DNA from 2 places in the Streptomyces sp. NPDC058240 genome. Region 2 is predicted to be linked to the other one. Evidence: riboswitches for the same ligand, from Rfam matches in the RefSeq annotation. Region 2 holds a riboswitch; the other holds the start of a gene.

Region 1 (5,024 bases), on a different contig from region 2:
CGCGGCGGCGGCGAACTCCGCTTCGGTGGCCGGTTCGGCGATCGAGAGGGAGTCCACCGGCTTCGGCGGCAGCAGGTCGCCCGGCGCGCAGGCCATGACCGGGGCCCGGTTCTCGACGGTGAACCCGGCGGCGAGCAGCGCGGGTTCGACCGCGGGCGCCGAGCCGGGCAGGAACTCCAGCCGGGGCAGCCGGTCGTGCTCGCGGAACGCCGCGATCAGCGCGTCGAGATCCTCGGCTGTCGGCTCGGCGTCCCGGTCGGGTATGGCGTAATTGGCGTACTTGCTAGACCAGTTGGGGTTGTACCGCACGGTGAAGGGCCCGACCCGGAGGTGGTCCGGGGAGCGCTGGGCGAGCGTACGGGCATGGTTCTGGACATCGGCGTCCATGGGCATGTGGGGTTGTCCTCCGGCCGGTTGGGCGACGGCGGGCCGGTCCGAGGGCGGTCCGGCCCGAAGGCGGTTGCTCCGATGGCGGGTTGCTCCGGATCGGAGACGGGAGCCTATGCCACCCGGGTGGCCCCGGCGAAAGGCATTTGGTCGACCGGCGCGATCCGGACCGGTGCTCCGGGGCGCGGGGCGTGGATCATCTGGCCGTTGCCGATGTAGAGCCCGACGTGGCTGATGCCGGAGTAGAAGAACACCAGGTCGCCCGGGGTGAGTTCGGAGCGGGAGACGCGCCGGCCGGCGTTGATCTGGGTGTACGTGGTCCGCGGGAGCGAGACACCGGCGGAGCGCCAGGCGGCCTGGGTGAGCCCGGAGCAGTCGAACGAGGAGGGGCCCGTGGCGCCCCAGACGTACGGCTTGCCGAGCGCCCCGTACGCGAACGCGACGGCCTCGGCGGCGCGGGCGTTCGGCGCCCGGACGGAGCCGCGCGCGGTGCTCCGGTCGGCACGGTCGGTGGAAAGCGCGCCGTCGGCCGATCCGTGGTCGGAGTTCTCGTAGGCGGTGCGCTCGGGCGGGCTCAGCCGGTCGAGAAGCCGCTGCGCGTCGGCCAGCTTGGCCGTGATCTTCGCCTTGTGCTTCTTCAGTTCGGCCCGGCGGGCGGCCAGTGCGGCCAGCTCTTCCTTGGCCTGCGAGCGCAGTGTGGCGATCTGGGCGACCTGCCGCCGGACCTTGTTGAGCGCGGCGGCCTGGCGGTCGCCGATCCGGTCCACGTACGACGCCCGCTCCAGGTACTGGTCGGGGTCGGAGGAGAGCGCCAGCTGCACGGACGTGCCGAGGCCGCCGGTGCGGTACTGCGCGGCGGCGAACGAACCCAGCGCGTCGCGCGAGGCGTTGAGGCGCTCGGTCCTGCGGGCGGCCTCGTCGCGCAGGGTGTCGACGGCGTCCTCCGCGGCGGCGGCCTTCTCCTTCGCGCCGTTGTACTGCTCGGTGGCGACCTCCGCGTCGTGGTACAGCCGGTCCACCTCGGCCTTGACCTGGGCGGGGGTGCGCTGCGGATCGGCGTGCGCCGGTCCGGGCAGTACCGCGGCGGTGGCGGCCCCGGCGAAGGCGAGGGTCGCCGCGGTGCGGGCAGCAGGGCCGGTGTACGGGCGCTGCCTGGGTTTTCGATGCGCTGCCACGAGGGCGTGCGTCCTTCCTGACGACTGCCCGCCGGGGGCTACCGGCGGGCCCGCCCGATCTCTCGGCGGGGCGACCGGTGCGCCGTCCGCGTACGGAGTGGCGGTGAAGCCGGTCACCTGCTCAGGGACGCTAAACCCGGGGCACGGGCAGGAGTCGTAATGACGCTTATTGTCTGAATTTGGCGTGGCAATGTCGTCGAGTGATCAGAGAAATTGCACCAGAGTCAGGCAATTGGTACAGGCGCGAGCGAAGTGGTCGGGAAGGTGTACCTGCCTGTCGAGTGGTGATATGGCCAGGGCTAGGCTGCGGCCTCATGGACGTACTCATTCATGTCTTCGTCGCCCTGCACATCATCGGTATCGCCTCCCTGCTGGGCGGTTTCCTGACCCAGATGAAGGCGATGGGCGCGGGCACGGCCCGGTTCGTCCCGGCGATGCTGCACGGTGCGCTGACCATGCTGGTCACCGGTGTCGCGCTGGTCGGGCTGAACGAGGCCGACGGCAACCACGTGAACAACATCAAGATCGGCGTCAAGCTGCTGGTCCTGGTCGTCGTCCTCGCGCTCGTCTACATCAAGCGGGACGACGAGAAGGCCGACAAGGGCGCCTTCGCGGCGGTGGGCGGGCTGACGATGCTCAACATCTTCATCGCCACGCTCTGGACCTGATCCCGCCGTGCGGCCCCGGTCCCCGGCCGTCCGGCGGCCGGGGTGACGGTGCGAGTCGCTACGCCGGTCGCACGCTGCCGTAGATCGGCATGTAGTAGATCGACTCCTCGCGCACGTTCGCCCCGGGCTTCGGCGCGTGGATCATCATCCCGTCGCCCTTGTAGATGCCGACGTGGCTGATGTCGTCGTAGAAGAAGACGAGGTCCCCCGGCCGCAGATCCGCCGTGGCGACCCGGGTGCCGATCTTGACCTGGTCCCACGTCGTCCGCGGGATGTCCACGCCCGCGGACTTCCACGCCGCCTGGGTGAGTCCGGAGCAGTCGTACGACGCCGGGCCCGTCGCGCCCCAGACGTACGGCTTGCCCAGCTGGGCCCTGGCGAAGGCGAGGACCTTCTCCGCCTTGGTGGTGGCGCTGCTGTCCGAGCCGGTCCCGGTGCCCGTGCCCGTACCGCCCCCCGACTCCTTCGCGGCCTCCTCGGCCTTGCGCTCGGCCTCGGCCTTCGCGGCGGCCTGCTGCTTCGCCAGCTCCTGCGCCTTGCGCCTGGCCTCCGCCTCCTTCTTGCGCTCGATCGCCGCGAGCCGCGCCTTCTCCTCGGCGGTCAGCTTCGACAGCAGCGTGCGCGCCTCGCCCAGCTTCTTCTGGACGTTCTGCTTGCTGGTGCGCAGTGTGGTCTGCGTCGTCGTCAGCGTCTCCAGGCTCCGCACCGCTTCGGCGCGCTTCTTCGACGCCTTGGCCTGCTGTGTACGGAAGTCCGTGATCGCCTTCTGCTGCCGGCTGGTCATCCGGTCCATCAACTGGCTCTGGTCGAAGTACGACTGCGGGTCGTCGGCCAGGAAGAACGTGGCGCTCGGCGTGATGGAGCCGCTGCGGTACTGCGCGGCCGCGTAGGTGCCGAGCGTCCTGCGCGCGTCGTTGAGCCTGTCGGCGCGCTTCGCCACGTCGTTCAGCAGGGCGTCGACCTTGGCGCGCTGGGTGGCGGAGGCTTCCTTCGCCTGGTTGTACTGCTGGGTCGCGGTGCCCGCCTGCCGGTAGAGGTCGTCGACCTTCTTCTGGACGTCCTCGACGCCGGGCTTCGGATCCGGGGCGGCCATGGCGCTCTGCGTGGAGAGCAGGGTCACGGACGCCAGGGCCGCCGTGGTGAGCCCGACGGCCGGTGCGGTGGTGCGCACCCGGGTGCGCGGTTTGCGATGCGACGCCAAGGCCGGCATCTCCTTCCGTGGACCGCCTACCGGGTTAGCTGTCGGGTTCGGGCGGAACGGAAGGCTGCCCTACGGTCCGAGTGGGGGATAAGGACCGATTCACCCCGGTACTGCGTGTGGGTCCCCGGTTCCGAACTCCCGCGGGGGCAGCCCGGATTCGGCGGGGGCGCCCGCTCGGCGTGGTTCGCCTCAAGGGGGTACGGGCCGCCCGGTCGAGCACGCTAGCCAACCCATGGTGCTGCTGTGAAGGTTGATGTTCGATATGCCCGATACATTTTCGTGACCTTGCCGCGGCGGGTGGTGGAGGCCCGGAATTCCTTACGTGGAGTGGGTGCTCGATCCCTCTGCGTGTCCGGTGCGCTGTGTGCGGTTGGTCATGCGGCCTCCGGGTGTCGGTGGAGCGGCCTAGACTCGACAAGCGATGAGCAGCCTCTTTGACGACAGCTTCCTGGCCGGCCTCCAGCACTCGGAGGAAGAGCCCCCGCCGCCCCCCGAGGACTCCGCACCCGAAGCGGTGCCGGAGGACCTCTTCGCGGGCGTGTTCGACGGGCCCCCGCCGCCCAGGGACGCCTACTACCGCGACGGCGCGCACCGCCCCGTCATCGACTCCGCGGCGCTCCTCGACGGGCTGAACACCGAGCAGCGCGCCGCCGTCGTCCACGCGGGATCCCCGCTGCTCATCGTCGCCGGGGCCGGCTCGGGCAAGACCCGGGTGCTGACCCACCGGATCGCCCACCTCCTCGCCGAGCGCGGGGTGCACCCCGGCCAGATCCTGGCGATCACCTTCACCAACAAGGCCGCGGGCGAGATGAAGGAGCGCGTCGAGCAGCTCGTCGGGCCGCGCGCCAACGCCATGTGGGTCATGACCTTCCACAGCGCGTGCGTACGCATCCTGCGCCGCGAGTCCAAGCGGCTCGGTTTCACCTCGTCGTTCTCGATCTACGACGCCGCCGACTCCAAGCGGCTGATGGCCCTGGTCTGCCGCGATCTCGACCTCGACCCGAAGCGCTTCCCGCCGAAGTCGTTCACGGCCAAGGTCTCCAACCTGAAGAACGAGCTGATCGACGAGGAGACCTTCGCCGGCCAGGCCGCGGACGGCTTCGAGAAGACGCTCGCCCAGGCCTACGCGATGTACCAGTCCCGGCTGCGCGAGGCCAACGCGCTGGACTTCGACGACATCATCATGACGACGGTCCACCTGCTCCAGGCGTTCCCGGACGTCGCCGAGCACTACCGCCGCCGCTTCCGGCACGTCCTGGTCGACGAGTACCAGGACACCAACCACGCCCAGTACACCCTCGTACGCGAGCTGGTCGGCCCGGCGGGCGAGGGCGACGCCCCGGCCGAGCTGTGTGTCGTGGGTGACGCGGACCAGTCGATCTACGCCTTCCGCGGCGCGACCATCCGCAACATCCTCCAGTTCGAGGAGGACTACCCGAACGCGACGACGATCCTCCTGGAGCAGAACTACCGCTCCACGCAGACGATCCTGTCCGCCGCCAACGCGGTCATCGAGCGCAACGAGAGCCGCCGCCCCAAGAACCTCTGGACGAACGCCGGTACGGGCGCCCGGATCACCGGCTACGTCGCCGA
Region 2 (8,493 bases):
ATTGCGTGCCGTGTAGCCGGGCAGGCCGTGCTCCCCGGGCGGAAGCCCCGTCCCCACGGAGGCCAGCGAGGTGGCCGTGGTGGCCGGGAAGCCCGCCGTTATCGGCCGGCCGGTGCCGCCGCGCGAGGTGGGGAGCAGGGAGTGCAGAAACGGTGCCTCGTCGGGGTGGGCCTTGATCTGCTCCCAGCCGAGGCCGTCGATCAGGAACACGCAGTTCCGGTCGGCGGGGGTGAGTTCGGGGATCGCCGCGGTGAAGCCCGGCACGCCCTGTCCGGCGACGAGCGTGGGCAGCAGGTCGGCGAGCGATCCGCTGCCGTACTCCGGGACCGGGGCGCTCCCGACGGCGAGCAGATCGGGCTCCTGCCAGGCCTGCTGCACCATCAGCGGCCGGTCGCCGCGGTCGCGGCCGTGGCCTCGGAGAGCGCCTGGGCGAAGGCGAGGGTCTGGCGCACGGTGTCCGGGCCGTCGCCGGCCTCGCTGACCCGCAGGCTCAGGTCGTCGGCGGTGGAGTTGCCGGTGTAGCCGTGGTCGGCCTCGCAGTTGGGGTCGCCGCAGGCGGCCGGCTCCAGGTCGATCCGGGAGACCGCGCCCCAGCCGATGGTGAGGACGACCTCGCGGGGCAGCGTGCCCGGTACGTACTTCTCGGGGTTGGCCACGACACGGCTGACCACGACCGACGAGATCCGGTCGAGCTTGACCGACTCCGTGGAGGTGGTGGCGTACGGGGTCGGGGAGCTGGTGTCGGCGTTCTGCTCGTCGGTGTGGCTGACGATGAAACGGTTGTCCGTCAGGACCAGGACAGTGACGTGGCGGCGCACCTCGTTGGAGTCGAACGTGGTCTCCTGGTGCACCAGGTACGAAGCGACCGGCTCACCGCCCACGGCGGCCTCCACCGCCTCGGCCACGAGGGCCGGGTAGTAGCCACTGCGCTCGATCGCCGCGCGCAGCCCCTGGGTCGTCGTACCGGTCTTAGCCATGAGGACCATCCTACGGGGGGCGGATGACTGCCGGGGACGTTGCGCGACAGGGCGGACCGGGACCCTCGGGCGGGACGGCGTCCGGGCCGGGGCGGACACCGCCGGGGTCAGTAGTTGGGGAGGCGGCGGGGGCCGAGATCGGTGCGGGCCGGGGGCGGCGAGAGGCGGACGCTCGCGCCGAGGACGGTCAGCCCCTGGGTGGCGACCACGACCGGTTCCAGGGCGATGGAGACCACCTCGGGGTGGTCGTCGACCAGCCGGGAGACCCGTAGCAGCAGCTCTTCGAGCGACGCCGTGTCCACGGGCGCCGCGCCGCGCCAGCCGAACAGCACCGGGGCCGCCCGGATGGACCGGATCAGCTCGGCGGCGTCGCGGTCGGTGGCCGGAACCAGGCGGTGGGCGGTGTCGCCGAGGAGTTCGGAGGGCGCGCCCGCGAGCCCGAAGGAGAGGACGGCGCCCGCCGCCGGGTCGATCGAGGCCCGTACGACGGTGTCGACGCCGCGCGGCGCCATGGCCTGGACGACGGGCTGGAGTTCGGCGGGCTTGCCGAGCAGGTCGGTCAGCTCGCCGTACGCCCGGCGCAGCGCGGTCTCGTTGGCGAGGTCCAGCCGGACGCCGCCGAGATCGGCCCGGTGGCGCAGATGCGGCGCGGTGGTCTTGAGCGCCACGGGGTAGCCGAGCGACTGCGCCGCGGCGACGGCGGCGTCCGGGTCGGGCGCCGGGAGCGTCGGCCGTACGGTGATGCCGTAGCGGCCCAGGAGTTCGCGGGCCTCCTCGTGTGCGAGCGGCCGGCCCCGCGGGTCGGGGTCGGGGCCGAGGAGGGTGTCGATGAGCTCGGCGGCGCCCGGCTCGTCGATGGTGTCGTCGAGGAACTCGGGCACCTTGCCGGGCACGGCGGCCTGGCGTCGCCACTGCGCGTACCGCACCGCCTCGGCCAGGGCCCGCACCGCCCGTTCGGCTGCGGGATAGGCGGGGATCCGGCCAATGCGGGTGCCCGGGGCGCCGTCGCCCGCGAGGGGGGCTGCGGATCCGGGGGAGGCGGGCGCCGGGCCGGGGTCGGCCGGATTGGCGGCTCCGGTGCGTGTGGGGGGCGCGGCCGGGGCCGAGGAGGGCTGCGCCGAGGGGCGCGGCTGCGCGACCGTGCTGGTGGCCGCGGCGAGGGCCTCCGCCAGCCCGCCGATCTCGACATGCACGACGGCCACCGGCTTGGCCGGACCCGCGTCGGCGGCCGTGTGGAGCGCGGCCGCGAGCACCTCTCCGTCGCCCGCTTCCGCCTCGCCGTCCTCGCCCACCCACGGGATCGCCGTCACGACCACCGAGTCGCAGCCGTCGTCGGCGAGGGCCTCGGCCAGGGCGTTCCTGAAGTCCTGCGGGGTGGCGGCGGTGGTGAGGTCGAGGGGCGGGCGCGGGCGCAGCCCCTCGGCGAGGCAGGCGTCGTACGTGAGGAGGCCGAGCGATTCGGAGTTGCCGAGGATCGCGACCCGGGGGCCGGCCGGCAGCGGCTGATCGGCGAGGAGGAGACCCGCGTCGACCATCTCCGTCACCGTGTCGACCCGGATCACGCCCGCCTGCCGCATGAGCGCCGAGACCGTCGCGTCCGGGATCCGGCTGATCGGCACCGCGTGGCCCGGCGGAGTGGAGCCGCTGTGCCGGGCGCCCTTCACCACGACCACCGGCTTCACCGCCGCGGTGCGCCGCGCGAGGCGGGTGAACTTGCGGGGGTTGCCGAGCGATTCGAGGTACAGCAGCGCGACATCGGTGTCGGGGTCCTCGTACCAGTACTGGAGGAAGTCGTTGCCCGAGATGTCGGCGCGGTTGCCCGCGGAGATGAAGGTGGACAGGCCCGCGCCGCGCCGGTAGAGCCCGGAGAGCAGCGCGATGCCGATCGCTCCGGACTGGGTGAAGAGGCCGATGCGCCCGGGGGCGGGCGGCTCGGGGGCGAGCGAAGCGTTCAGCCGAACCGTTTCCGCGTTGTTGATGAGGCCGAAGGCGTTCGGGCCGATGATCCGCATTCCGTACGAGCGGGCCTGGCGGACCAGTTCACGCTGCCGTTCCCGGCCCTCGGCGCCCCATTCGGCGTATCCGGCGGAGAGGACGACCAGACCCTGGACTCCGTGCTCGCCGCAGTCCGCGACGGCTTCCGGAACCCGGTCGGCGGGGACGGCGACGACCGCGAGGTCGACCGGTTCGCCGATCTCGCCGATCGAGCGGTGGGCGGGGACGCCGTCGACCGTGGCCCGGTCGGCGCCGAAGGCGCGGTTCACGGCGTACGTACGTCCGGTGAAGCCGGCCCCGAGGAGGTTGCGCAGGACCGTGCGGCCGACACCGCCGGGGGTCCGGCCGACACCGATGACGGCGACGGAGCCGGGGGCCAGCAGGCGTTGCACGGACCGCGCCTCCGCCCGCTGCTCACGGCCGCGCTGGACGGCGAGGGACTCGGCGGTCGGTTCGAGGTCCAGGGTGAGATGGACGGAGCCGTCCTCGAAGCTGCGCTGCTGGGTGTATCCGGCATCCCGGAACACCTTGATCATCTTGTTGTTGGCGGGCAGCACCTCGGCGGCGAAGCGGCGGATGCCACGCTCGCGGGCAACGGCCGCGATGTGTTCGAGGAGCGCCGAGGCGACGCCCCGGCCCTGGTGCGCGTCCTGGACGAGGAAGGCGACCTCGGCCTCGTCGGCGGGTGCGGAGGCGGGCCTGCCGCGCTCGTCGATCCGGTCGTAGCGGACGGTCGCGATGAACTCGCCGCCGACCGTGACGGCGAGTCCCACCCGGTCGACGTAGTCGTGATGGGTGAAGCGGTGCACGTCCCGGTCGGACAGCCGGGGGTACGGGGCGAAGAACCGGTAGTACTTCGACTCGTCGGAGACCTGCTCGTAAAAGCTGACCAGCCGTTCGGCATCGTCCGTGGTGATGGGCCTGATGCGCGCGGTGCCTCCGTCGCGGAGCACCACGTCCGCTTCCCAGTGGTCGGGATAGGCGTGATGCGGACTCTGCTCCGGCGCGGGCTGCATGGGCAAAGACTACGGCTCCGCCAGCAGTCGCGTAGGTCTCGGGGCCGGGGCAGTCTGAGAGGGCCGATCGGCGGTTCACCAGGCGTTGCGGGCGTTCCCCGGGTCGGCCGGAGCACTGCGCACCGCGTGAGAGACTGGTCTAGACAACTTTTGATTCGTGAAGGGCAGAACCATGGCTGAGCGCCGCGTCAACGTCGGTTGGGCCGAGGGCCTGCACGCCCGCCCCGCTTCCATCTTCGTCCGTGCCGCCACGGCTTCCGGCGTCCCCGTGACGATCTCCAAGGCCGACGGCAACCCGGTGAACGCCGCCTCCATGCTCGCGGTCCTCGGTCTCGGCGCGCAGGGTGGCGAGGAGATCGTGCTCGCCTCCGAGGCCGATGACTCCGAAGCCGCCCTGGACCGTCTTGCGAAGCTGGTCACCGAGGGACTCGAGGAGCTCCCGGAGACCGTCTGAAACGATTTCCCCGAGAGAGCCGCGGCACCCTGAACCGGAGCCGCGGCTCTTTCGTTTTCCCGGAACGGACCGTCCGGGGGGAGCACACGAAATTCCGGCACGCCAATTTCAGGCAGGACGAAATGGCCCCGCGAAATCACGCCTCTTTGTATACGGCGTAATTGTTAATGCCGGACGCCTGCGGTGTTTACGGAATGTTGCGAGGTCCTCACGCGCCCAGTGCGGGGAGCGGCGGGCCGCCGGCCCGGCCGGTCGGTCCGGCGCAGCCGGTGCGCGGCGGCGGCCCGTTCCGCGTGATGGGCGGCCAGCGCCCTGGCCCGTTCCGCGTCGCCGCGCGCCACCGCGTCCACGATGGCACCGTGCTCGGCCCAGGAATCCACCGGCCTGGCCGGCTGCTCGACCGCGTACATCCAGGCGATCTTGTGTCGCAGCTGGGTGAGCAGCGCGATCAGGCCGGGGCTGCCGGAGGCCTGCGCCAGCGTCTCGTGGAACCAGCCGCCCAGCGAGCGCAGATCCCCGCTCTCGCCCCGCCTGGCCCGGTCCTGGCCGAGCCGCACGAGACCGCGCAGCACCTTGAGGTGCGCCTCGGTGCGGCGTTGCGCGGCGCGTGCGGCGCCCAGCGGCTCCAGCAGCATCCGGGCCTCCAACAGGTCGGCCGCCTCCAGCTCGGTGGGCTCGGCGACGCAGGCACCCGCGTGCCGGCGGGTGACCACGAAGCCCTCGGACTCCAAAGTGCGCAGCGCTTCCCGTACCGGGACACGGGAGACCCCGTAACGGCGTGCCAGCAACTCCTCCGTGAGACGGCTGCCGCGTTCGAAGACACCGGAGACGATGTCGTCACGGATTGCCGTACATACCGAATGCGCCGGAATGCGCATGTCCGAACCTCCGCCTTAATCCCCGCGAAACGCGGTCGGCCGACGCCTGTTCTGCGACTCTATTGCAATGCGGTCGCATTTCCGACGCCGGGCAGAAATTCATGAATATCTTTTGGCCACGGGGCGGTTCGACGGACGGTCGGCGTCCGCGGGCACACGGCGGGCATGCCGAAGGCCCCGGCATGCTGCCGGGGCCTTCGACGAGGTGCTGCGGTGGGGCGTCGGTCAGACGCTGACGCCGTGGGCGCGCAGATACGCGACCGGGTCCATGTCGGAGCCGTACGACGGCGTCGTCCGGGCCTCGAAGTGGAGGTGCGGCCCGGTGGAGTTGCCGGTCGAGCCGGAGAGGCCGATCTGCTGGCCCGCGCCGACGCTCTGGCCGACGGAGACGCCGATCGAGGAGAGGTGGCCGTACTGCGTGTACGTGCCGTCCGTCATCCGGAGCACGATGTTGTTGCCGTACGCGCCGCCCCAGCCGGCCTCGACGACCGTACCGGCGCCGACGGCGACGACGGAGCTGCCGGACGCGGCGTGGAAGTCGATGCCCGAGTGGCTGCCGGAGGACCAGAGCGAGCCGCTGGACTTGTAACCGGTGGTGACGTACGAACCGGCGACCGGGAGCTGGAAGGAGCCCAGCCGGGTGCGCTCGGCGGACCGGGCGGCGCGTGCCTTCTCGGCACGGGCCTCGGCGGCGCGCTTCGCGTCGGCCTCGGCCTCGGCCTTCTTCTTGGCCTCGGCCTTCCGCTGGGCCTCCGCCTTCGCCTTCGCCGCGACGTCGGCCTGGTGCTGCTGCGCGTCGGCCTGAGCGTCGATCCGGTCGGCGAGGGTCTTGTCGATGGCGATGACCTGGTTGAGGCCGGTGTCGCTCGCGGAGAGGGCCTCGGAGTCGGCGGCGAGGGCCGGAGCGGCCATGCCGCCGATGACGCCGGTGGTGGCCAGAGCCGCGACGCCGACGACCTTCGCGCTCCTGCGCGTCAGTCGACTCGGGGCACGGTGCTTCCCGGTGGCACGGGTGAACGCCATGAAGTGGCTGATCCTTTCCTTCCTTCTCGCCTACCGGGTTAGCTGACGGGTTCGGAGCAGGAAGGTCTCCTACGGACGCCCCGGCCCCATCGAGGCTCAGGCATCCGATTCACCCCAGGGACTACGTGGGTCCCCGGCTCCCCAGGCTCGCGCCTGACGGGGACTCGGCGATGACTGTCCGGTACGTCGCGGATGCGGCATACGAGTGACGGACAGCCGAGCCGACGCTAAGCGGGGTCGCTTTCATTCACCAAACGGACAGGACGTTTTGTAGCGCATCCCACAGGGCAGACAGGCAACCTCCCCATCAGAACGGACAAAAGGGAAGGCTCCGGCGAGAACTTGCTCGCCAGAGCCTTCCCTTTGTCTCGATATGTGGCGATATACCGGATAGCCGGACTGGCCGTCCGACAGGGCGGCCACGGCGGGGCGGCCGATCCGGCAGCCGGTGACCACCGGGTCGGCCGTCCGGCGGGCGGTCGTCAGCCGGTGACCACCGACACTTCTCCGATGCCCAGAGCCCGGACGGGCTCCTCGATCCGTGCCGCGTCGCCGACGAGGATCGTGACCAGCCGGTCACCCGGGAAGGCGCTGACGACCGCCGCCGTCGCCTCGACCGTGCCGGTCTCCGCGAGCCGGGCGTACAGCTGCGCCTGGTAGTCGTCGGGGAGGTGCTGCTCCACCTGGTCGGCGAGGGTGCCCGCGACGGAGGCCGCCGTCTCGAACTTCAGGGGCGCGACACCCACGAGGTTCTGCACCGCCGTCTCGCGCTCCTCGTCGGTCAGGCCCTCGGCCGCCAGCGTCCGCAGGACCGTCCACAGGTCCTTGAGCGCCGGTTCGGTGGACTCCGTGTCCACGGAGCCGCTGATGGCCAGCATCGCGGCCCCGGTCGCGCCCGAGGCGGAGTCCGGGGCCGACGACCGCAGCACCTGGGCGAAGGCCCGTACGCCGTACGTGTAGCCCTTCTCCTCGCGCAGCACACGGTCGAGACGGGAGGTGAGTGTGCCGCCCAGGCAGTACGTACCGAGCACCTGGGCCGGCCACACGCTGTCATGCCGGTCGGCGCCGATCCGGCCGATCAGCAGCTGTGTCTGCACTGCGCCCGGACGGTCGACGATCACCACCCGCCCGGTGTCGTCGGCGGTGATCGGCGGGGCGGGACGGGGCTCGGCGGCCTCTCCCGACCAGTCGCCGAGGGTGTCGGCGAGCAGGGCGTCCAGGTCGATGCCGGTGAGGTCGCCCACGACCACGGCGGTCGCCGCGGACGGCCGGACGTGGGCGTCGAAAAAGGCACGCACGGCAGCCGAGTCGATCCGCTCCACCGTCTCCTCGGTGCCCTGGCGCGGGCGCGACATGCGTGCCGCGGCCGGGAAGAGCTCCTTGGAGAGCTGCTTGGCGGCGCGCCGGGCCGGGTTGGCCTGCTCGTGCGGGATCTCGTCGAGCCGGTTGCGTACCAGCCGCTCGATCTCGCTGTCGGCGAAGGCGGGCGCCCGCAGCGCCTCGGCGACCAGTGCGAGCGCCTTGGCCAGCCGGGAGGCCGGGACCTCCAGGGAGACGCGGAGGCCGGGGTGGTCGGCGTGCGCGTCGAGGGTGGCGCCGCAGCGCTCCAGCTCGGCGGCGAACTCCTCCGCGGTGTGCTTGTCCGTGCCCTCCGACAGCGCCCGCGACATGATCGTGGCCACACCGTCGAGGCCCTCGGGCTCGGCGTCCAGCGGGGCGTCGAGGAAGATCTCGACCGCCACGACCTGCTGACCGGGGCGGTGGCAGCGCAGCACCGTGAGGCCGTTGGGCAGGGCGCCGCGCTCCGGCGCGGGGAAGGCCCAGGGGCGGGCGACGCCGGGGGCCGGCTGCGGGTGGTACTGCATCGAAACTCCAGTCGCGGCAGCGTCGGTCACTTGTCCGCTCCTTCGTGCGCGTCGGTGTCGTCGGCGTCGGTCTCGTCGGTGTCCGCTGCGTCCGCGGGCTCGGTCGATTCGACCGGCTCGTAGACCAGCACCGCGCGGTTGTCGGGGCGCAGCTGGGCCTTGGCGGCGGCCTGGACCTCCTCCGCGGTGACGTCGAGCACCCGCTGCACGGCGGTCAGGGCGAGCTGCGGGTCGCCGAACAGCACGGCGAACCGGCACAGTTCGTCGGCACGGCCGGCGACCGTG

What was found. Region 2 has a riboswitch for cyclic di-AMP ahead of ACFVX4_RS25510 (M23 family metallopeptidase). Riboswitches for the same ligand answer to the same signal wherever they lie in the genome.
Region 1: it holds a riboswitch for cyclic di-AMP, as region 2 does, so the genes downstream of both, ACFVX4_RS09515 (NlpC/P60 family protein) here and ACFVX4_RS25510 (M23 family metallopeptidase) in region 2, are expected to answer to the same signal.

The regions. Positions count from the first base shown of each region.
Region 1 is NZ_JBHVWT010000003.1:362,031-367,054, forward strand. It holds gene ACFVX4_RS09500 (GNAT family N-acetyltransferase) at 1-393, opposite strand, end outside; gene ACFVX4_RS09505 (NlpC/P60 family protein) at 501-1,562, opposite strand; gene ACFVX4_RS09510 (hypothetical protein) at 1,877-2,230, shown strand; gene ACFVX4_RS09515 (NlpC/P60 family protein) at 2,289-3,440, opposite strand; cyclic di-AMP (ydaO/yuaA leader) riboswitch at 3,439-3,604, opposite strand; gene pcrA (DNA helicase PcrA) at 3,853-5,024, shown strand, end outside.
Region 2 is NZ_JBHVWT010000018.1:43,484-51,976, forward strand. It holds gene ACFVX4_RS25485 (alkaline phosphatase family protein) at 1-381, opposite strand, end outside; gene ACFVX4_RS25490 (DUF5998 family protein) at 381-977, opposite strand; gene ACFVX4_RS25495 (GNAT family N-acetyltransferase) at 1,085-3,988, opposite strand; gene ACFVX4_RS25500 (HPr family phosphocarrier protein) at 4,161-4,442, shown strand; gene ACFVX4_RS25505 (GntR family transcriptional regulator) at 4,607-5,320, opposite strand; gene ACFVX4_RS25510 (M23 family metallopeptidase) at 5,546-6,343, opposite strand; cyclic di-AMP (ydaO/yuaA leader) riboswitch at 6,356-6,523, opposite strand; gene ACFVX4_RS25515 (M16 family metallopeptidase) at 6,826-8,208, opposite strand; gene ACFVX4_RS25520 (M16 family metallopeptidase) at 8,235-8,493, opposite strand, start outside.